DNA from 2 places in the Paenibacillus sp. Y916 genome. Region 1 is predicted to be linked to the other one. Evidence: riboswitches for the same ligand, from Rfam matches in the RefSeq annotation. Region 1 holds a riboswitch; the other holds the start of a gene.

Evidence for each region. Region 1 has a riboswitch for cyclic di-GMP ahead of AC1TO9_RS08990 (MucBP domain-containing protein). Riboswitches for the same ligand answer to the same signal wherever they lie in the genome.
Region 2: it holds a riboswitch for cyclic di-GMP, as region 1 does, so the genes downstream of both, AC1TO9_RS09475 (methyl-accepting chemotaxis protein) here and AC1TO9_RS08990 (MucBP domain-containing protein) in region 1, are expected to answer to the same signal.

Annotation. Positions count from the first base shown of each region.
Region 1 is NZ_JBXCJA010000003.1:191,440-202,744, forward strand. It holds gene AC1TO9_RS08960 (zinc ribbon domain-containing protein YjdM) at 1-279, shown strand, start outside; gene AC1TO9_RS08965 (histidine kinase N-terminal 7TM domain-containing diguanylate cyclase) at 478-2,142, opposite strand; gene AC1TO9_RS08970 (putative bifunctional diguanylate cyclase/phosphodiesterase) at 2,330-4,120, opposite strand; gene AC1TO9_RS08975 (PocR ligand-binding domain-containing protein) at 4,351-5,388, opposite strand; gene AC1TO9_RS08980 (glycerol dehydrogenase) at 5,633-6,769, shown strand; gene dhaK (dihydroxyacetone kinase subunit DhaK) at 6,771-8,531, shown strand; cyclic di-GMP riboswitch class I at 8,710-8,803, shown strand; gene AC1TO9_RS08990 (MucBP domain-containing protein) at 8,874-11,305, shown strand, end outside.
Region 2 is NZ_JBXCJA010000003.1:300,856-312,160, forward strand. It holds gene AC1TO9_RS09430 (alpha-amylase) at 1-914, opposite strand, end outside; gene AC1TO9_RS09435 (nitroreductase family protein) at 1,075-1,701, shown strand; gene AC1TO9_RS09440 (GbsR/MarR family transcriptional regulator) at 1,768-2,328, opposite strand; gene AC1TO9_RS09445 (quaternary amine ABC transporter ATP-binding protein) at 2,591-3,790, shown strand; gene AC1TO9_RS09450 (ABC transporter permease) at 3,787-4,623, shown strand; gene AC1TO9_RS09455 (glycine betaine ABC transporter substrate-binding protein) at 4,633-5,538, shown strand; gene AC1TO9_RS09460 (M50 family metallopeptidase) at 5,962-6,654, shown strand; gene cysK (cysteine synthase A) at 6,692-7,606, shown strand; gene AC1TO9_RS09470 (YolD-like family protein) at 7,678-7,929, opposite strand; cyclic di-GMP riboswitch class I at 8,187-8,271, shown strand; gene AC1TO9_RS09475 (methyl-accepting chemotaxis protein) at 8,440-10,203, shown strand; gene AC1TO9_RS09480 (non-ribosomal peptide synthetase family protein) at 10,278-11,305, shown strand, end outside.

The DNA.
Region 1 (11,305 bases):
TTAGTTTGTCCAGAATGTGCCCATGAGTGGACTTTAGAATCAGAGACCGAGAATAATGAAGACACAAAGGTTGTCAAAGATGCGAATGGTAACGTCTTAAACGATGGGGATTCTATCACGGTAATTAAAGATCTCAAGGTCAAAGGAAGTTCATCTGTTGTAAAAATAGGTACAAAAGTAAAAAATATACGCTTAGTTGATGGAGATCATGATATTGATTGTAAAATTGATGGATTTGGAGCTATGAAGTTGAAATCCGAATTTGTTAAAAAGATCTAAGAGGAAGTTCAAAAAGTCATCTTTTGATCACGAAGGTAAGCAAGGAGCGTATTCGACATCGAAGATTGAATTCAGCCGGTCTTTCCGGTGCTCACGTAGGTACTGCCTACGCTCCGCTCCTCACTCCCTATCTTCATTCAATCTTCTCGGTGCTGAAAATCTAACTTTTTGAACACGCATGATAAGAGTGTTGTAGATTTATCTTGCGACACTAACAATTCGGTTGCGTCCTTCATTTTTGGCTTGATATAAGGCTTTGTCCACGGACTCAAATAAATCATTCAAATTCATTATGGGGTTGTTGGTATGTGGATTCATTGAATTATTAATGGATAGCAACCCCATACTTATCGTGATGGATACAGATGAAGCACCATTATCGATAGCCACTTTATTCATCTCAATGGTTGATTGAACACGTTCAGCCAGAATAGTAGCTTGGAATTGATTCGTATTTGGTAAATAGATAATGAACTCCTCTCCGCCATAGCGGGCCAATATGTCAGCTTTCCGTAGTGTTTTTTTGATGACTTCGACAGTCTTACATAGCACGATATCGCCGACCAAATGGCCATAATCATCATTGATTGATTTGAAAAGGTCAATATCTAATAAAAGGATCGCAAACGGTGATTGATATTTCATATTTTTCGCTACTTCTTGCTCTAACTGTTGCGTCAAGTAGTGACGGTTATAACAGCCTGTTAAACTGTCGGTTAGGGCCATCTGTTTGAGTTTACGGTTCGTTTGAAACAATTCATTCTGTATTCTAATTAGTGCTAGATTACGCTCCTGTAGGATCTCGTTCTGAAGATGGGCCTCATCAATGAGTTGGTGAATTTCGGTCATATCTTGAAATGTGACAATTCTTCCAATGATGATATCATCAACTAGAATAGGCGCAACATGAATCTTGCTATACATATTGAATTGTGGATAGAAAGCTTCAATCTCTGCCCGTTCCAAAGGTTGTTCATGATAAGTAAGAAGGAACGAATCAAATTCGCTAGTAGATTGTTCTCGAGGCAGGATCGTCTCGATATTGAAGCGATCTCCTATATGTATGAAGTTAACGTAGGGAAGCAACGACTGGTTTACTTCTACAACATGCTGATTATCATCAAGCACCAGAATGCCATGATCTATGGTGTCAATAATATCTTGATGAGCAATAGTTACAAGATCTAATACTTTATCACGATGAATGGCAATAACGAAAAAGATAGCAGATAGTAATATTCCGAGAGATGTTATTCCCGGAATGACCGGAGATAGCGCTAAGACAACATTAAGGAACACGTCGAATAATACACATACAGTTAGCACTACAACCCCTCTGAGGACATGTGCAACCTGCATTTTGATACGGGGCGAATGATTTGAGGCTAGACCTAAATAGATGATATATAGTGAAATAATGACACAGATAATTATGAATGTAATCATAATCCAAAAGATCGGACCATAGATCCTTTGAACGTAGCCGCCATATGCAGGCTGGACAAACATACCGTTCGGGTTGGCGATGACACCAAGTGTTATGAACAGCGTTGAAATTAATAGGATCCAAGACGTCTTTTTATGTATAAAATGGGATTGGCCAGTGAGGAAAATCGTGAAAAAAAGCCAACCCGTTGTGAGTAGCATGGAGTTAACAAATGCGAGCTTCACATATAACAATTGAAACTCGGAATTCTCTGTTGTTTTCATAGCAAACTGGCAGAAAGGCCACAACATCATAGTAATGTGGAATACTAAATATACTTTATGTAGTGTGGTTATTGTAACAGTAACAAATACATATACGAACAGAACAAATAAAACTAGAAACAATATGAAATCAAGCCACATTACGAGCCCCAAATAGGTTACACCCTCTTATTATATAGTAGTTATTCAGCAGACTGACTTAGGTCGAAAGTCTTATATTATAACTCTAATATATAAGCATAGGGAAAATAATACAATACAAATAGGTAGATTTAATATGTTATAAGATAATAAGTCAGTTGAGACGATAGCTTCAACAGGCTTATTATGAATTTATAATTTAAGAGCTATAATGGACATCGCCTGGTATATCGATTCCAGTATTCTCCCATCTGGTGAGCAATTGTTTCACGTCTTGCGCTGATTTCGGCTTGCTAAACAAATAGCCCTGAATTTTATCACAGTTCTGTTCTTGTAAGTACTTCAGCTGGTTATTCTGCTCTACTCCCTCCGCAACGACGCACATATTCATTTTTTTGCCAATGATTATGATTTGCTCGATCAGAGCAGTTTGATGTGTCCCTGCATGGATCGAGTCAATAAAGGACTTGTCTATTTTTAAAGTGGAGATCGGCAAATGGGTAAGGTAACTTAAAGAAGAATAGCCAGTCCCGAAATCGTCCAAGGCAATTCTGATATTGTGTTCTCGTAGTTCATTTAGCCTACCACTCACATGATCGTAAGATTCAACCAGAATGGACTCCGTGATTTCGAGCTCCAGATACTCCGGTTCCAGCCCACAACTTCGCAGTGTATCTAGAACAAGCTCATTAAAATCGGTCTGTAGTAGCTGCAGCATTGAAATATTGACGGATATCGTTAAATGCTGTAATCCCTGCTCATGAAGACTTTTCAAGAAAGAGCAGGCTGTGCGTAAAACCCATGCTCCCAATGGAATAATGAGATGTGAGTCCTCTGCTATTTTGATAAATTTAAGAGGAGAGACAATGCCCAAATCTGGGCTATTCCAGCGTAAAAGGGCCTCCAGTCCGGTTACCTTGTTCAGCGTTAAATCTACCTGAGGCTGATAAAAGAGTTCAAACTCATTTCGTGCCATGGCCGAATATAACTGTTTCTCAATGTTCATTCTTTCGGCGAAGGTATCATTCATTGGATGATCAAAGGTAACAAACTGGCCTTTCCCTGCCTCCTTAGCCCTGTGCATGGCAATGTCTGCACGTTTAATTAATTCCATAATATCATTGCCATGCTCTGGATAGATACTTATTCCAATACTGATGCTGATGTGCAGAAGACTATTGTCCATCTCGATGGGCTCCTTGAAACTGGTGAGGATGCTACCGGCAATCTTAGATGAGCCATCTGTATTCTCGATGGGATGAAGAATGATAAATTCATCACCACCAAACCGATAAACGTCTCCTTTATTCGCTACAATGGAGAGTAGCCTTTCGCTTACCTTAGCAATCAGACGGTCCCCGAATCCATGACCCATCGTATCGTTAATATATTTAAAGTTATCAATGTCCACAAACATCAGTACCGCATTCTTATCGGAATCCGCAAGGATGCTTTGAGTTCCATTCTCGTATAAGGCCATCTTGTTGGGCAATCCAGTCAATACATCATGATAGGCAAGATAATACATTTTCTCTTCACTTTCCGTAAGCTTGCGCTGATTCTCAATAAGTTTATCGTATTGTTGTCTAAGTTCATCTTCAGTTGCTATGATCTCCTCGTATGCAGATTCGAGACTTTCATGGGCGTAGACCTTGTCAATGTATGCGACTCCGAGCTTATTCTCTATCCTTTTGATGCGATTGACCGTTCCCAGAATGAGAAAAAAGATAAATGCTGCCGTCATACTCATGAATAGCCAACCTTTAATCATATGAATCAGTGTGACCCATTCACTATTCGATACGAAAGTGGAAATTGCCTTATCCGTTAATAGAATCCATAGGCAACCTACGACGAAATATATTCCGGAAATTCTAGTAGAACTTCGTAGGGGACTGAAGGTTTGTTTAGTTGTCGACTTCAATGTTGTCTTCTTATGTAAAGGTTTTCCCGCATAGGGGGTTCTTTTGTCTTTATCTTTTTGTAGCATAGTGCCCCTCCATTTCAAACCTGATCAATCATCTCGCTTTTAGAAAATTCAACATATTTATTCGGATTCCTCTATTTGATAACATTATTTCACAAATATCTACAATATATGCCCATAAATAAAGGCTGATGCTGATGAAATGATGAATAAATTGAACAATCCATTCATGTTTAGAAGTCTATGAGGGGTAAATCATGATGCGTATAGCAGCAAATTTGGGTAGTAGTGGTTTAAGGTTTGTTCTGATACCTATTTCGATAAACGGCAGGGGTTAGCGTTGCGAACTTTTTAAATGTTTTGATGAAATATCCAGCATCGCAAAATCCCAATTCATCACTTATTTGATGAATGGGTTGATCCGTTGTCTCTAGAAGCTGCTTGGCCCACTCTATTTTTAAGCGTGGAATAAAGACTGAGAAATTTTCGCCGGTTTCTTTTATAAATATGCGGCTGAAATAACTCGAGCTAATGTGACATCGTTTCGCCATGTCACTCAATGAAATACTATCGTTCTTATGGTGGTGGATGTAATCAAAAGCCGGTTGAAGCAATGGGTTAGATGAACGGATTTCATTGGATGTAAACTTTTTTATTTTATTATCAAGAAGAGTACTGGAAAGCTCCGTTTGTATAGCTTGTATATTTCGATAATTACGATCAGAAGTGCTAATTGAATCTAAAGACGGGTTGACTTCATCCGTGGACAGAGCCTTTTTATACATATCTATCGTTGAATTCTTATGAATAGCTTCTTCCACAATGTAGTTGCATAGGTGAAATAACATATCCGCGATGGTAGAGACTTCTTCGTATGATAAGGCGGGTAAAGAAAGATAGTCTTTTTCTAAAGCTTTGAACTTATCATTTGTTTCTAGGCTAGCAGGACGAGTTACAATCTGTTCAAGTGGCGTATCTGTATCGCGTAGCTTAATTTGTCCAGCCATGATAGCCCCAATATATTGATCATCAATAATAATAGGAATGGCAATATCAATAATATTGAAATGGCACATATAGATATAGGGTTTATTCAGCCGTACGGCTTCCAATCCGCCTCTGGCATCACATGTCTGACAATACGGTGATAGTGTGGAATCTTGTCTTACACCCTGGCAAAAGGGTTGGCAGTAACTATGCTCTGTAACAGGAGTACCTTTGTAATCAACTGTAATGATCGCCATTTTGGTGACCAGCGCAAGAGAGTCTTGTAACTTATGCCATTTCTCTAAATCGATAATCTTGTCTAACCTAAACAAAGAATGGTTCATTAGTGTACACTCCCTATAGTTGAATAGAAATATGGAAATGGGAATAGAATATAAAGATGAAAGTATGAGTATTACACTTTGATTATACTGTATTAACCTGATAAGTGGACAAGATTATACTATTTGGGAGCTAGATAACATAAAAACACCATCTGGAAGCGCTTAAAATTGCAGGTATAGTTCGATGATTACTAACCATAGTCGGACTATAATAGAATCATAGTAATCAAAGGAGGAATTTAAGATGAGAAAAGCCTTTATTAGCCCATCTAAGTATGTTCAGGGAGAAGATGAATTACTAAATTTGGGGTACTTTGTAAAAACATTCGGAGATTCAGCACTACTCATTGCGCATGCAGATGATGTAAAGCGAGTGAAAGACAAACTAGAATCTACTATAAATAAATTTAATATCACACTGATCGAAAGTAACTTCCAAGGGGAGTGCTCACGCGAAGAAGTTCAGAGATTGCAACAATTGGCTAAAGAACATTCCTGCTCTTGTACGATTGGATTAGGTGGAGGCAAGGCAATTGATACAGCGAAGTGCGTAGCAGAAGGTGAAGCTTTAATTATTGTGCCAACGATCGCAGCAACCGATGCACCAACGAGTCATTCAGCTGTACTGTATACCCCAGAAGGGGAGTTTGATGATTATGCGTATTTTAAACAAAGCCCTAGTGTAGTTATGATTGATACGACGGTCATTGCCAACGCACCTACAAGATTTCTTGTGTCAGGGATGGGAGATGCGCTCTCTACTTATTTCGAAGCTAGGGCAACCTCAAGATCTTACTCTAACGTCAATGCGGGAATGCCATGTGGTGTTCGTGAAGGGGTCTGTGGTCCGGCGATAGGAACCAATACAGCCTTGGTACTAGCTAAGTATTGTTACGAAACGATATTGAGAGATGGCGTTCAAGCGAAGGTAGCTTCTGATTGTAATAGGGTAACTCCTGCACTTGAGAATATTATTGAAGCGAATATCCTTTTGTCAGGGCTTGGTTTTGAAAGTGGTGGTTTAGCCGCTGCTCATGCTATTCATAATGGCTTAACTTCACTTGAGGGGACTCATCATTATTATCATGGGGAAAAGGTAGCTTTCAGTACAATCGCCCAATTAGTTCTGGAAAATGCGGATAAAGATGAGTTGAATGAAGTATTCGCATTTTGCGTATCGGTTGGTCTTCCAGTATGTCTAGCAGACATTGGCGTAGATAGTGTTTCATACGAGGAAGCGTTGGCTGTAGCTCGAATCGCTTGTATTCCGGCAGAGTCTATTCATTCGATGCCATTTCCAATTACGGAGGATGCTGTGGCAGCGGCCATTATGGTAGCTGATCAACTCGGTCGACAATACAAATTAAGTAAGGGTGAATAGTATGAAAAAAATAATGAATAAGCCAGAGACACTAGTTAGAGAGATGTGTAATGGTCTAGTTCTAGCACATCCTAACTTAGCGTTTAATAGTAAATATAAGATCATTCAGAAAAAAGAAATAAACAAAGATAAAGTAACGCTGATCAGTGGTGGCGGCAGTGGGCATGAACCCGCACATGCTGGATTTGTTGGAAAAGGGATGCTGGACGTAGCTGTCTGTGGCGATGTGTTTGCTTCCCCTTCTCAAATCCAAGTATACCAAGGGATTCGCTCGTCTGCGTCCAATAAAGGAACGCTATTAATTATTAAAAATTACAGCGGCGATATTATGAATTTCAAGAATGCGGCCCATCTTGCAAGTGAAGACGGAATACAGGTCGATTATGTTAAAGTGGATGATGATATTGCCGTTGAAGATAGTCTCTATACCGTTGGAAAAAGAGGCGTTGCAGGAACTGTTTTTGTTCACAAAATAGCAGGTGCAGCTGCTGAGCAAGGAATGTCTTTGAGCCAAGTGAAGGAAGTGGCTCAGAAGGCGATCGACCATACGAAAAGTATAGGATTCGCGTATACCTCATGTACTGTTCCTGCTAAGGGAACACCGACCTTTACCCTTGCGGACAATGAAATGGAGTATGGTGTGGGCATTCACGGCGAACCAGGAATTAGAAGAGAAGCTATGGTGTCAGCGGATGAATTGGCAGACAGAATGGTGACTGCGTTATTGGAGAGTCTGGAGATTGATCAGGATGCTGAGCAGGAAGTTACTGTATTGATCAATGGATTCGGTGGAACGCCGCTCCAAGAATTATATCTGTTGAATAACTCCGTTATCCGTGAATTAGTATCCCGCAACAAGAAGGTCTACAAAGTGTTTGTTGGAAATTACATGACGAGTATAGATATGGTTGGGGCGTCAGTTTCAATTATGAAACTGGACGACCAGTTGAAGGAGCTATTGAGTGAAGCGTGTGATACGCCAGCGCTATTCATTCATGAACCTTTCGAACAAGTGAACTATACCGAGGTCGTATTGGAGGAAGATGAGAATACATCTGTATCCTACACATGTGAGACGAATGAAGACTTTGCGAAGGTTGAGAATGATACTTTTTCTTTAAATAATATGATTTATCTTCTTGATACAATGAGTGAAATCATCATTGAGAATGAGATTCCATTCTGTGAGCTAGATGCCCATGCGGGTGATGGTGATTTTGGCATGAGTGTTGCGAAGGGGTTCAAGCAATTAAAGACAGAGTGGAATGATCTCGTAACGAACCACACCATGGATATTGGAAGTTTCCTAGATGCGTGCTCTCTCATTATTATGGAGCATTGTGGAGGGGCCTCGGGTCCAATCTGGGGTTCTGCATTTCGAGCAGCTAGTAAACATGTTGGAAACAAACAAGAGCTATCCATTGATGAGTTCGCTCAAATGATGGCCGCCGTTGTGAAAGGCATTCAGGATACAGGCGAGAGAGCCTTTGGCCGTGGCGCTGTCGTTGGGGACAAAACATTGATTGACGCGCTTGTTCCTTATGCTGAATCTTGGGGAAATAGTGCACTTGATGGCGATGACATTAAAGTTGCCTCAACGAAAGCGGCTGATGCGGCTGTCGAAGGAGCGAAACAAACGGAGGCGATCGTTGCTCGTATGGGAAGAGCTGGTACCGTTGGTGAAAGAAGTATCGGTTATCCCGACGCAGGAGCACATGCATTAGGGGTTATTTTTACAGAACTTTCAAAAGTAATAAAGTGAACATAAAGGCACCCGAGGGGGTGCCTTTTGATTTGTCTATTGATGGCGAATAGTAATATATTAATGATTGACAATTTTCGATACGTGGAATATATTGGACTACAATAGTTCCTTTATACTATTTACGGAGCAAAAAATATGATGTAAGTCACGAAAGTGCATCTGCGCTAACGACAATTGTATATTTTGGCACACTAATCGAAAGATTAGCTCGCAAAGCCTCGGAATCTACCAGTCTATGTTAATAGACTTATGATCGTCCAGCTGCAATTAACCTCGTTAATGCAGCTGGACCTTTTTGTGTTCCGGGGAACTAAATCCATAAATATCAAGGAGGAAACAATGAAACGGAGCTTAAGACGTATAGCGATGTGGGTGCTCGTATTTTCGGTGTTCATAGGACTTATACCAGGGACCTTGCTAACAAGCTCTGCTGATGCAACGAATCAGCCAGAATGGCCCAATCCGGGTGCAGTCAATCTAACAAAGGTGGCTGTGCCTACAGGGACACCGGGTCAATGGAAGGTAACGTTGACCGTTGAGGGTAAGAATATCCAGAGTAATAGTACCACAGACGTTGTAATGGTCATCGACCGGTCAGGCAGTATGACTAAGGATAAATCACCTCGGATGGACAAAGCTAAGGAAGCCGCAAAGAAATTCGTCAATGATTTGTTAATTGAAAATTCGACAACAAGAATAGCGGTTGTATCCTTTGAGAAGAGTGCCACAGAAGTAGCTGGCTTTACGGGGTTTAGTGGTAAAGAAGCTCTAAAAGGTAAAATCAATGGAATTACAGCTAGCGGAGGTACCAACATTCAAGCGGGACTTCATCATGCTGATACGTTGTTGGCAGGAAGCCAAGCACAGAATAAGGTCATCGTCCTTTTAAGTGATGGAGCACCGACGTACAGCTATGAGGCAAGTAAAGCGACAGGCTATACATGGCCAGGAGATAAAAGTCCAAGTTTTGCGCTTTCAGATTTTAGTTACGGGACAACTCTCGGAAATGGAAGTGATTATAGTTTAGGTTGGAGTTCATACAAGATACAATATGGAGGCAGCTGGTGGAATCCCAAAAACTATGATATTTCCGACAATGGTATTGCAACCATATCAGAAGCCAAGTTAATCAAGGATAAGGGAATTGGTATTTATTCTATAGGGCTCGATGTTGGAAATGATAAGAATGCGCAATATGTATTGAAGACAAGTGCAAGTGGTGACACTAACTACTTTGCTTCTAGCAGTTCTGATTTGTCTAGAATCTTCACAGAGTTGTCCAGCAAGATTTCCTTTGCAGCGGAGAACGCAAAAGTTATTGACCCGATGGGAGTCGAGTTCGATAAGATCGGTGATATCACCGTTTCTCAAGGAACAACAAAATGGAACAGCGGGTCAGAAACGATCGACTGGAATATCGGTAACATTGCCGAGGGTTCTCCAGCAACGATGAGCTATACCGTTAAGATGGATGCGAACGCAGATCCGGAAGTGTTACATCCAACGAACAAAAAAACAACATTGACTTATACTGATGCCAATGGCAAGCCGGCATCGAAGGACTTTAAGGTTCCAGAAGTGAGCTTCGGTAAAGGTTCCATCACCGTTAGAGGGTATTATGTTAATGCGCAAGGCGATCCAATCAATACAGCCGGAGTTGTTGTAGATAGCGAAGATAAAGCAGAACAGCTATACGATGAACCGTTTACTGTATCTGGAAAGTCAGCGCTTGATATCAACAAGACCTATTCGGTATCAGCCAAAGATGTTGATGGTTATTTGCTCAAAAAGGGTGATAATCCAACAAGTAAGAAATTGACTACTGCTGATCCTAATCCAACCATCTGGTTCGGGTATGTGAAAGCACCTTATAATCTCAATGTAGAGTATAAGGCTGGAAATATCGAGCTAAGCCCAGCTGAAGTCATTAAGAAACTTCAAGGTGAATCAGTAAATTACGATTACAGCAGCAAATTAATTCCAGGCTATACTTTCAAGAACGTAACCCTTAGTACAGGTAGTGGGTTAACCGTAAATGGTGGACACGTAACGGGAACGATGCCTAATAAGGAAGTAACGATCACAGTGAACTACACAGCAGACGCACAAGCGGTCACTGTGAAGTACTTGGAAGAAGGAACGAACAAGGTATTAGAGGCTGCAACGACTAAAGCGGGTGTAACGGGGGAGAATGTTACTCTTACAGCAGTGCCAGTGACTGGCTACACAGCGAAAGCTGCAAGCCACAGCTATACTTTTAAAGCAACTCCGGGCCAAGAGCATATCTTCTACTATACAGCAGATGCACAAACGGTCACTGTGAAGTATTTGGAAGAAGGAACGAACAAGGTATTGGAAGCTGCAATCACTAAATCAGGTGTAACAGGAGAAACTGTTGAGCTTACAGCGGCAACAATTCCTGGCTACACAGCGAAGGCACTAAGTCACAGCTATACCTTGACGGGAACTTTGGATCAAGAGCATATCTTCTACTACACAGCAGACGAGCAATCGGTGACTGTGAAGTATTTGGAGAAAGGCACGAATAACGAACTGTCTGCTGCAACCACGACAGCGGGTGTAACAGGAAAGAGCGTTACACTTACAGCGGTAACAATCGCTGGCTACACAGCAGAAAGGGTAAGCGACGGTTACACTTTTACAGCTGCCACAGGTCAAGAATATATCTTTTACTACACAGCAGACGAGCAATCGGTGACTGTGAAGTATTTGGAAAAAGGTACGAATAAGGAACTATCTGCTGCAACCAC
Region 2 (11,305 bases), 110 kb from region 1:
TCGAAATCCTTCCCAGCTTGTGAGGCGGCTTGCAATTTGTAGTGAAGGGATACATCGAACAGATCCATTGTGTAGTCAATCGTATCTAGGAACTGTTGGCATGCAGATAAATCTGGGTTCCAGAACTCGCCAACCATATAGAAATCTTCTCCGCGTTCCTTGACCATCTGTGTTGCGAAATCCTTAATGAAATTGTGGTTAATATGTTTGATCGCATCCAGACGGTAACCATTACAACTTAACGTTGTGGCAAGCCACTTCCCCCAAGAGGTCATTTCTTCTCTCACCTGTGGGTGATTATAATCAATATCAGCGAACATCAAGTAATCATAATTCCCGAATTCATGGTCTACATGCTCATTCCAACGTTTATTCTCACCTAAGATTCTGAATACTCCACCTCGATTGGCACGTGCGTCATAATCTGTTCCATTGAAATGTTCGAAGTTCCATTTGAAAGAAGAATATTGTTCCCCTCGTCCCGGAAAAGTGAATTTCGTCCAACCTTCAATTTCAAAAGGTTGCGAAATTTCTTTCACTCGATCGTTTCTAGCAACTTCAATGACCTGAAATTTCTCCGTCTCATCTGCCCCAGCTTTATGATTCATAACCAGATCCACGTAAACAGTAAGACCTTGTTCGTGACAGGCCGATATCGCATTCATTAGATCCTGCTTTGTGCCATATTTGGTTGTAACGGTTCCCTTCTGGTCGAATTCCCCTAGGTCATAGAGATCATACGCACCATAACCTGTATCATTAACGGACAGAGCCTTGGTGACAGGCGGAATCCAGATAGCGGTAATGCCCTTCGATTGTAATTCTGGTGCGGCATCTCTTAATGTATTCCAATGCGTTCCGTCTGCATGGATATGCCATTCGAAAAACTGCATCATCGTTTGATTGCGCTGCATGTAGATAGATCCCCTTCCCTATTAGTTAGAGGTTGCCCAAAGACCTATGATGTTTAACCATAAAGGAATGAATCGGTGACATTCTTCATAAATATAGGTTGACCGATACACTTGAATAATGTATCTTTAAATTAAGATAAATTAAACGGAGGAATAAATCATGAACGATTTCACTACATTAGTACAGGCACGTAGATCAGCGAATAAGTTTATTACAGGTGTGGAGATACCAGATAAAGAGTTGGAGGAAATATTCAGTCTTGTGAAATTTGCGCCTTCTGCCTTCAACTTGCAACATGCACATTATGTCGTTGTTAAAGATCCTGAGATCATGGAAAGAATATATATGGCTGCTAATAAACAATATAAAATAAAGACGGCTTCTGCTGTCATTCTAGTTCTCGGAAAGAAGGATGCCTACAAAGACATAGGGAGAATCAATGAGGGACTGCTTAACTTAGGTATTATGAGTAAGCAGGAATATGATGCGGCATCCGCAGAGGTGAATTTTTTCTATGAAGATAGAGGGTCTTCATTTATACAAGAAGAAGCCATTCGAGGTGCAAGCTTATCTGCTATGTTATTCATGCTAACTGCGAAAGAAAAGGGTTGGGATACGTGCCCGATGATTGCTTTTGATCCGGAAGAGATTCGCGATATATTGAATATTCCAGATACGTATGTGCCAGCTATGATGATCACGATAGGTAAAGAGGATGAATCGAGTAAAAGACCGCGTGGGTACCGGAAACCTGTGGGTGAGTTTGTAAGCTATAACCAATTCTAATCACAACATAAAGAGCCGTTAACGTGGGAGTAATCCTTCTGTTAGCGGCTCTTTATATTGTGATAGCTAATCCTCTTCTTTTGGAACTAAATCGTATATCTTTCCAGTCTCTAATGCGTCGATGAAGCGACCCAACCATTTGTAATATTGGACAGCGTGAAGCATTTTGTCGATATCTTTATCAAGATGGGCAATCACCTGCAAGCTATCCGAATTTTCTTCCCGTAGCTTTCTGAGTTCCGCTAACGATTTATATAAAGAGTGAATATTCATTTCCATAGATTTGCGCCATTTAATCGAGAAGTAATCAACGAAATTCTGATGCCAATCTCCTTCTACCTCATATAGATCCTTCCGCGAGCCCTTACCCCAAACTTTACTTATCATTTTTAGATCGAGTAAAGTACGCATACCAGTACTCATACTCGTCTTGCTCATTCCCATTTCTTGACCCATCTCGTCCAGCGTGACAGGACCATCATGGAAGTACATATTGCCATACAAATGACCAATGGACATCGTGACCCCATACAGATCCATATTTGTGCCAACAGAATCCATGACGCGTTGTCGGGATTTCTCGATCACTTTTACTTGTTCCTCATTTAATCCATCAAATGTTGCCATATTGTATTCTCCCTTGAATAACGCCTGCGATGAGCGGAAACAATATCCACAGCACCTATTGTAGGAAAAAGTATCTGAAAAGTAAAGGATGAGGTGTTACAGGGATTGTAAGTTAAACAGAGTATACGGTTAGTAAAGTACGTAAAGTTAAAACTGTACACTCTATACGGTCCATTTTGCATTTTGACCCCATATTTTATGAAGTCTACACTATAGAAGTGGCATAAATCAGATACGGATGATTTGGAATGGAGGAAGATAGATGGCAATTATAGAAGTCAAATCGTTAACTAAGGTGTTTGGAAATGATCCGAAAAGGGCATTTCCTTTACTAGAGCAAGGCTTGTCCAAGGAGCGTATTGCTAAGGAAACAAAACTGACAGTGGCGGTCAACCGCGTCAATTTCTCAATCGAACCTGGAGAGATTTTCGTTATTATGGGCTTATCGGGTAGCGGGAAATCAACGGTGGTTAGATTGTTAAACCGTCTTATCGAGCCAACGGCAGGACAGGTTCTTATTAATGGTAAGGATATTGTTAAGATGAATCGAGAAGAGTTACGTCATGTTAGACGTAAAACAATGAGTATGATATTTCAGAAGTTTGCCTTATTTCCACATCGAACAATATTAGAGAATGTTGAATATGGTTTAGAGGTACAAGGGGTAGAAAAAGAAGCACGGCGAAAGAAAGCAAAAGAGTCATTAGCAATGGTCGGACTGGGTGGTCTAGAAGATAAACGTCCAGATGAATTAAGTGGTGGGATGCAACAACGAGTAGGACTAGCACGTGGTCTTGCTAATGATCCGGAAATTCTATTAATGGATGAAGCCTTTAGTGCGCTAGATCCATTGATTCGTAAAGATATGCAGGATGAATTATTAGAACTCCAAGCAAATATGAAGAAGACGATTATTTTTATTACGCATGATTTGGATGAGGCTTTGCGTCTTGGCGACCGAATTGCATTAATGAGGGATGGAGCTATCGTTCAGATTGGTTCTCCTGAGGAGATTCTAATGAACCCTGCGAATGCTTATGTAGAGCGATTTGTCGAGAATGTAGATTTATCCAAAGTACTTACAGCAGCTCATGTGATGATTCGTGCAGAGACAATTACGATGGATCGCGGGCCAAGAGTAGCGTTACAGCTTATGCGTGAGCGGGGAATATCCAATCTTTATGTCGTAGACAAGACTCGTCAGCTTATTGGAGTTGTGACGGCAGAAGATGCAGCAACAGCTATTAGAGAGGGTCAGTCGTTAGAGGAGATTATCATTAAAGATTCGCCGATTGTATCTCCGGATGTTCTTCTGGTCGAGTTATTTGATGTTGTGAGTAGTGCCAAAATTCCAGTAGCGGTCATTGACGAACGCAAACGCTTAGTAGGTATTGTAATTAGAGGAGCGGTTCTTGCTGCATTGAGTGGAAATAATGAGGAAGAAGTAGGTGAACCTCAATGAGTATACCTAAGATCCCCATTGGAGAATGGGTAGAAGCGCTAGAAGGCTGGCTGGAGACGAACTTTGAACCTTTCTTCGATGGCATCAAATTTGTTGTTGGTAGTGTAGTCAATGGCTTGGCAGATGGATTTAACTTCTTACCTCCGCTTGTTGTGATCGCACTATTTACGATTCTGGCCTACTGGCTTGGTAAGGTTAGATTAGGAGCGTTTACACTTCTCGGTTTATTACTAGTTCTTAATTTAGGTTACTGGGAACATACGATGGACACCCTTGCATTGGTGCTGACAGCATCATTCATCTCTATTGTGCTAGGCGTGCCGATTGGTATTCTATGTGCTGGAAATAAAAAAGTACAGAGCGTTTTTACTCCGATCCTCGATTTGATGCAAACGATGCCGGCATTCGTCTACTTATTACCAGCCGTTGCTTTCTTTTCACTTGGGGTTGTACCTGGCGTTATCGCCTCAGTCATATTCTCTATTCCACCTACTATTCGGTTAACTAGCTTAGGTATTCGTCAAGTTCCCGAGGATTTAGTAGAAGCAGCGGATGCCTTCGGTTCTACTCCAATGCAGAAATTAGTTAAGGTTCAGTTGCCGATTGCTATTCCAACCATTATGGCAGGAATTAATCAGACGATTATGCTTTCACTATCGATGGTTGTTATTGCATCGATGATTGGAGCACAAGGTGTTGGAGCAGATGTGTATAGAGCAGTAACGCAAGCGAAGACAGGTATTGGTACAGAAGCAGGATTAGCGGTTGTTGTCCTTGCTATTATGTTAGATCGAATGACACAGAAATTAGCTAAAAAAAATAAGAAGGAGTGATTGTAAGATATGATGAAGAAGAAAATGAGTGTACTTTTGATGGCTTTTATGGCGATAACGTTGGTGCTTGCAGGGTGTTCTACTAATGGAAATGGGAACGGTAATACAACAGGAGCCAAGAAGGATAAGAAGATCACGATGGCTTATGTGGCATGGGATTCCGAAATTGCCAGTACGAATGTTGTAAAGGAAGTACTGGAAAGTAAATTGAATTATAAAGTAGAAATGCTTCAGGTTGATGCGGGTCCAATGTACGTAGGTATTGCAGACGGTAGTGCAGATGCCATGGTGGCTGCATGGTTACCAAGCACGCATGGTGAGATCTACTATGAGCCGAATAAAGAAAAATTCGAAGATCTCGGAGCTAATTTAGATGGAACTAAAAGTGGATTAGTCGTTCCAAGCTACATGGATATTACAACAATTGAGGATTTGAATAAAGAAGAAGTAGGGAAATCCGTTAATTTCACAATTACGGGAATCGAACCGGGTGCGGGTATTATGACACAAACGGAGAATGTTGTTAAGGAATATGACCTGAAGAATTGGAACATTCTTGAGAGCTCTTCTGCCGCGATGGTCAAAGTACTGCAAGACGCTTACGCAAAGGAACAGCCGATTGTTATTACAGGGTGGACTCCACATTGGAAGTTCGCTGACATGGATTTGAAATACCTTGAAGATCCTAAAGCCGTATATGGCGGTAGCGAGCAAATCCATACACTCGTTCGTTTAGGGTTAAAAGAAGATCAACCAGCTGCGTATCAATTTCTAGATCAATTCGAATGGACAGCAGCTGATATGGAGACTGTTATGGTCGATATATCTGAAGGTATGACTGAACAAGAAGCTGCTCAGAAGTGGATCGCTGCGAATGAAGCAACGGTAAATGAATGGGTTGCTGGAATAGAGTAAATAATGAGTGACATAGTAGGGGCGAATTTATTCGCTCCTATTTTTTTAACATAATAGAAAGTATAAGTTTTTGTTTTTGGGAGACATTTAGATCTATTCCACCTTTTCGTTAATCAACAGATGTACAAAGTACATCTAAATCCGACCAATTTCCTCTAACACTAATTTTAGCTGCATAGAGTACATCTAGATTACTCAAATTCCCACTTTACATAGTTATCGCCACTTTTAACTGTAGCTTGTGCAACTAGTTCCCGCTTCCGTACCTTTCCCGCTATTTTAAGTGCAGTTTTTGCAGCTATTCCGCTGGGCGCCGTCGGCGCCTTTCTTAAACATATTTGCATATGATGTTTAATGTAACTATGATAATTACAGTAAAGAATAACATTGTGATTGAGGCGCTGGCGCCGAGGAGAGAATGCTATGAGTAAATGGCTGAAGACAATTCTTATACTACTTGGGTCGGCTATATTGACACGATTCATTCCGATGAGCTATTTATTTCGGACGTTGGATACGATGATTCATGAATTCGCTCATGCCGTGATGACGTTGTTCACATCTGGTCGCGTATTGTTCATTGAATTGAATGCAGACCACAGCGGTGTTACATATTCGACAATGACCTCGTTATGGAGTGCTATATTCATTGGACTTGCAGGTTATATCACAGCATCATTGACGGCTGTATTGTTGTTCTATTGGCTGCATAAGCAGCGGCAGAAGTGGGGATTGGTGCTATTAACAACGATTGCACTGTTGATGATTATCTTTTTTGTACATCAGGGTTATGGGGTGATCTGGCTTATAGGATTCATTGTCCTGAACATCATCATGCTATATTTTCCACCGATGTTACGCAATATGTATTTCGGATTACTGGCCTTCCTGACATTGGAGGAATCTGTAATGGGGCCATTATTTCTCGTTACACAATCTCTACTGGGAAAGAATGCTGGGGATGCTTCTAATTTAGCTAAGTGGACACATATACCTACCGTATTATGGGCGTTATTATTTCTTGCTATTGCGCTTGCCTGTGCCCGAATTTCACTCCACTTATTTTTTCGGAGTTGGAAAGAGCCTTCCCATCAAGAAAGGAATATTTCACTATAACCAGATATGGATACTTGTATAAGTGAAGGAGATATATATGAAGATCGTAAATGGTGTAACAGAACTTATAGGCCAGACACCGATGGTTCGTTTAAATCGTACCGTTCCGGAAGGGGCAGCAGAGGTATACGTGAAGTTAGAAATGTTCAATCCTTCAGGAAGTGTGAAAGATCGAGCGGCCTTTAATCTCATTGATACAGCCGAAAGAATGGGTTTACTCACCCCTGGTGGGACAATTATTGAACCGACTAGCGGCAATACAGGTATTGGCTTAGCTATGATTGCAGCGGCTAAAGGTTATAAGGCTATTCTTATTATGCCTGATAATATGTCCAAGGAACGAATCAATATTCTAAAAGCATACGGAGCAGAGGTTGTTTTAACGCCAAGTAATGAAAAAATGCCAGGTGCTATTGCTAAGGCACTGGAACTCAGTGGAGAAATTGTCGGGAGCTTCATACCTCAGCAGTTTGAGAATCCTGCTAATCCTGATATTCATCGTATCACGACCGCTCCGGAAATATTGGAGCAAATGGATTATCGTTTGGATGCATTTGTAGCTACCGCAGGTACAGGAGGTACGATTACAGGTACAGGCGAGAAGTTACGTGAACATTTGCCTAATATTCATATCGCTGTTGTGGAACCTCAAGGATCTCCCGTTCTTTCTGGTGGTCAACCTGGTCCGCATAAATTAGTGGGCACGAGTCCAGGCTTTGTTCCGAAAATTCTTAATACAACGGTATATAATGAAATTATTCAGATAACGGATGTAGATGCTGTTGGAATGATGAAGGACCTAGCTCGTCTTGAGGGCATTCTTGTAGGACCTTCCTCAGGTGCATCTGTTTATGCCGCGATACAGGTAGCCAAGAAGTTAGGAACCGGCAAGAGAGTAATATGTATAGCTCCTGATACGGGTGAACGATACTTGAGCATGGAGTTATTTTGAAATATAAGGATATCTATTCATATCACGCCCATGGAAATCTCATATTCCTCGGGCGTATGATTTCAATGTGATTAATCTCTTGGATAGTCCACTCTCATAATATCTAGAAAAGGTATCTTCGTTAGTTCTATATCATACTGAATATGAACTAATCGGGTTCTTGAGTCCAAGAGCACGATCTGACCACGCACCTGTTCTTGCCGTCCCCAAACGGTTAATACGATGTCACTTTCCTCGTTCTTTGCTTCGACTAATTGGTTCCCTAATTCTTCTAATTCAAATTCATCACGCGTGGGCCTCTTCGCAACCTTTGGCTTAGCCATATAAATCCCTCCCTTACACAACAAGACCGAATCTCCAGTATACCGTCAAATGATGTTGAAGTCATTTCTATCTTCATCATTTCATTGAGTTTAGGTCGTTAGAACCATAAAGTTCTACTTTTAGAAAGAAAATTTCAGAAAATTGCAAAATTCAATGGAAATGATTACAAATACGTAGTAAGATAGGACTCGTTATTGTATTTTAATAAATAGATATAATGAACTAGGATTTACTTGGTTGGATTATTAATTTCATAAAAAAAATTCGGCAAAATTACTGAAAAGTAGTGACGCAAAGCTAAAGGGACTAAATCCGCATGGGATAGTCAGCCAGTTACATGAAAAATTGGTGATTTGCGGCTGTTATAACAGTTTCCGTAGATCACCTTTTTTTTGTCTTTATGAATAGACAAAACTGAACTTGAAAGGATAGGGGGGAACGACGTTATAATTGTAGTTTCAACGACATTAGATTTCGCACATATTAAACAGACAAAGAGGAGATAGGACATGAAGTTACCACAAATGTTTAAATCGATCACTAACAGAAGTATTGTCACTAAAAATATGATGTGGACTAGTATATCCATTATTTTAACAGGAGTTATATTAATTATATCAAGTTATTATATTCAAGGAGAAGTTCTTACAGATCAATTGGAGTCTGATTCGCAGAAAATTATGGAGTCTTGGAAAGGGAAGATAACAGCGGAAGAGACTCTTGAAGCGAAAGCTAATACAGACCGTAATTCACCGATTCATCGAAAAATGGCTGAGGTATTTGCCGAATTGCCAGAGATGCATCCTAACGTTGCTCAAGGTTACATATTCGGGCCTGAACTTGTGAATGGCAATGAAACATCTATTATCGCCTTTTCAGATGAAGTGATGGATATGCTTGCTGCAGACGGACTAGCTTACGGGGCGCTGTACCCTCAGCCTACTATTCATGCTGATGGTGTCAGAGAAATGTTGAAGACGAAGGAAATGGCATTTACTGATCCGTATGATGATGACTACGGTACGTGGGTAACCGTTCTATCACCCTATGAAGATAGCGAAGGCAATATATTCGCTTATATGGGTATAGATGTTGATGCGAGCTTAATTATGGCTGGGAAACAGGCATTGCTAAAAAGTACGTCGATAGCTCTACTTGCTACCTTAATTGTTATGTTGGCGCTGCAATATTTCATAACGAAGCGGACCTTTGCACCTGTGAAGCACTTGATGAATGCTCTAGAGACACTAAGTAAAGGTGACTTTAACGTTCAACTACCAATAGGCAAGGATGAATTCGGTCAAGTAGCGGAAAGATTTAACGCGACAGTCACCACTATGAATCGCTTGGTAACGACTATTAAATCCGTATCTTTACAATCGGCAGAACAATCGAAAGAATTGTTCTCCAATCTGGAAGATAACCAAGAAATTTCAATGGAGATTACTACTAATATTGAGGAGATATCTGAACAAGCATCTCAACAAAGTAAGTCCATTTTAGAGAGTGTAATTTCATTAGAGGAAATATCCTCAGGCGTGGGCACTATTGCGAGCAGTACTAATCTGTTATCTGATACGTCTATGGAAATGAAAGATCAATCAGAGCGTGGTAACGAGAATGTAGGCGAAGTTATGCAACAGATGGATAATATTCATAAATCGGTACTTAACTCCGTTAGTTCCATCGAACAATTACAGAATCGTTCTGGACAAATAGGTGAAATTGTGCACGTGATTACCCAAATTGCTACGCAAACGCAATTACTATCTTTAAATGCTAGCATTGAAGCAGCAAGAGCTGGAGAAGAGGGACGCGGATTTGCTGTTGTAGCCAATGAAGTAAAAAAACTGGCGGAAGAGTCTAAGAAATCTGCTGAACAAATTGCAGAATTAATTCAGTTTATTCAAAAGGAAACTCAGATTGCAGTTAATGCGGCTAATGAAGGAGAACGTAATGTAGAAGTAGGAATACGAATTGTGAAGGAGACAGGCATTTTATTTAATGGGCTGTTAATAGCTACAGAATCAGTGACAAGTCAGATTCAGGAAGTCTCTGCCGCAACAGAAGAGATGGTAGCTGAGACAGAACAAATCACCGCTGCAATTAAGCATCTTGCGGTTATAGCAGAGAGAAATGCTGAGGTATCTGAGGAAATTAAGTCTAGTACCCATGAGCAACGAACATCTTCGAACAAAATGGTTGAAACTGCGGAGCACTTAAATCAAGTATCTAGTAAGATTGAAGAATTAGTCTTTGGATTGAAAGTCTAAAATAGCATGTCGAAGGTTAGTTTGTTATCGCAAAATACGTTACTTCTAGAGATATAAATAAGGAGCGATTGTTAATGATTACTACTTTGATAACGGGGACTACGAACGAATATTGGGTGAAAGAGCTGCAGTCGCCTTTATCGGCATTGGATATATATACGGATTTCCCGAAACATCTTACACCCAGAGTATTACAGAAGGCAAGGTTTGTACTAGAAGTTAATCCAGACCATACTAACCCTATGGATATGAATAGTTGGATGCTAAGTTGCTATTATGCATTTCTGTATAGAATGACTGGTGAGAGGGACTTGATTGTTGGTGTCAACGATCATAGCGGAAATATATTACCTTTGCGGATGGTGTGGGAAGGAGATATTTCGTTTCAACAACTATTCGATGTTATATCGGAGAAATTAAGCAGCATATATGCTGCTAGTCTACCAATATCAGAGATAGAATTAATGACGGGCCAGTCTTCCCTTATTAAGACGATTTATGGCGAAGACCATACGGTGGAAGATAGCATTCTAAATTGGTCAGTCCGTAAGGATGAAGATATATGGGCTGTACATATCTCATATCATATGAACTTATTCAAGGAGAGTACCATTCATGGATTTGTTCAGTACTATCAGTATCTTGTAAATGCTGGATTGGCCGATACTGCCACATTGATAGGAAACGTACCCATTCTAACCAAGGAAGATATGAACGCATATGCTGAATTGAATAACACATCCAAGGATTGGCCACTTACTTTGACGATTCCAGCAATGCTGGAATCCGTAGTAAGTCGCTTTCCCGATAAGATAGCCCTTTCCTCTGATATGGGTAGCTTAACTTATAGCCAAATGGATGGTTTATCGAATCAAGTGGCTCAGATGCTGGTGCATAAAGGACTTTCCAAAGGGGAATTTGTTTCTATCTTTATGGAGAGAGGTCTTGAAGCGATTATAAGTATGTTGGGTGTATTAAAGGCGGGGGGAGCCTATATTCCACTCGATCCGGAGCATCCCGATGACCGAAATCTTTACATCATTATGGATACCCAATCTCACATTATTATTACAAAAGATCAACATACAGCTAAGGTAGCAGA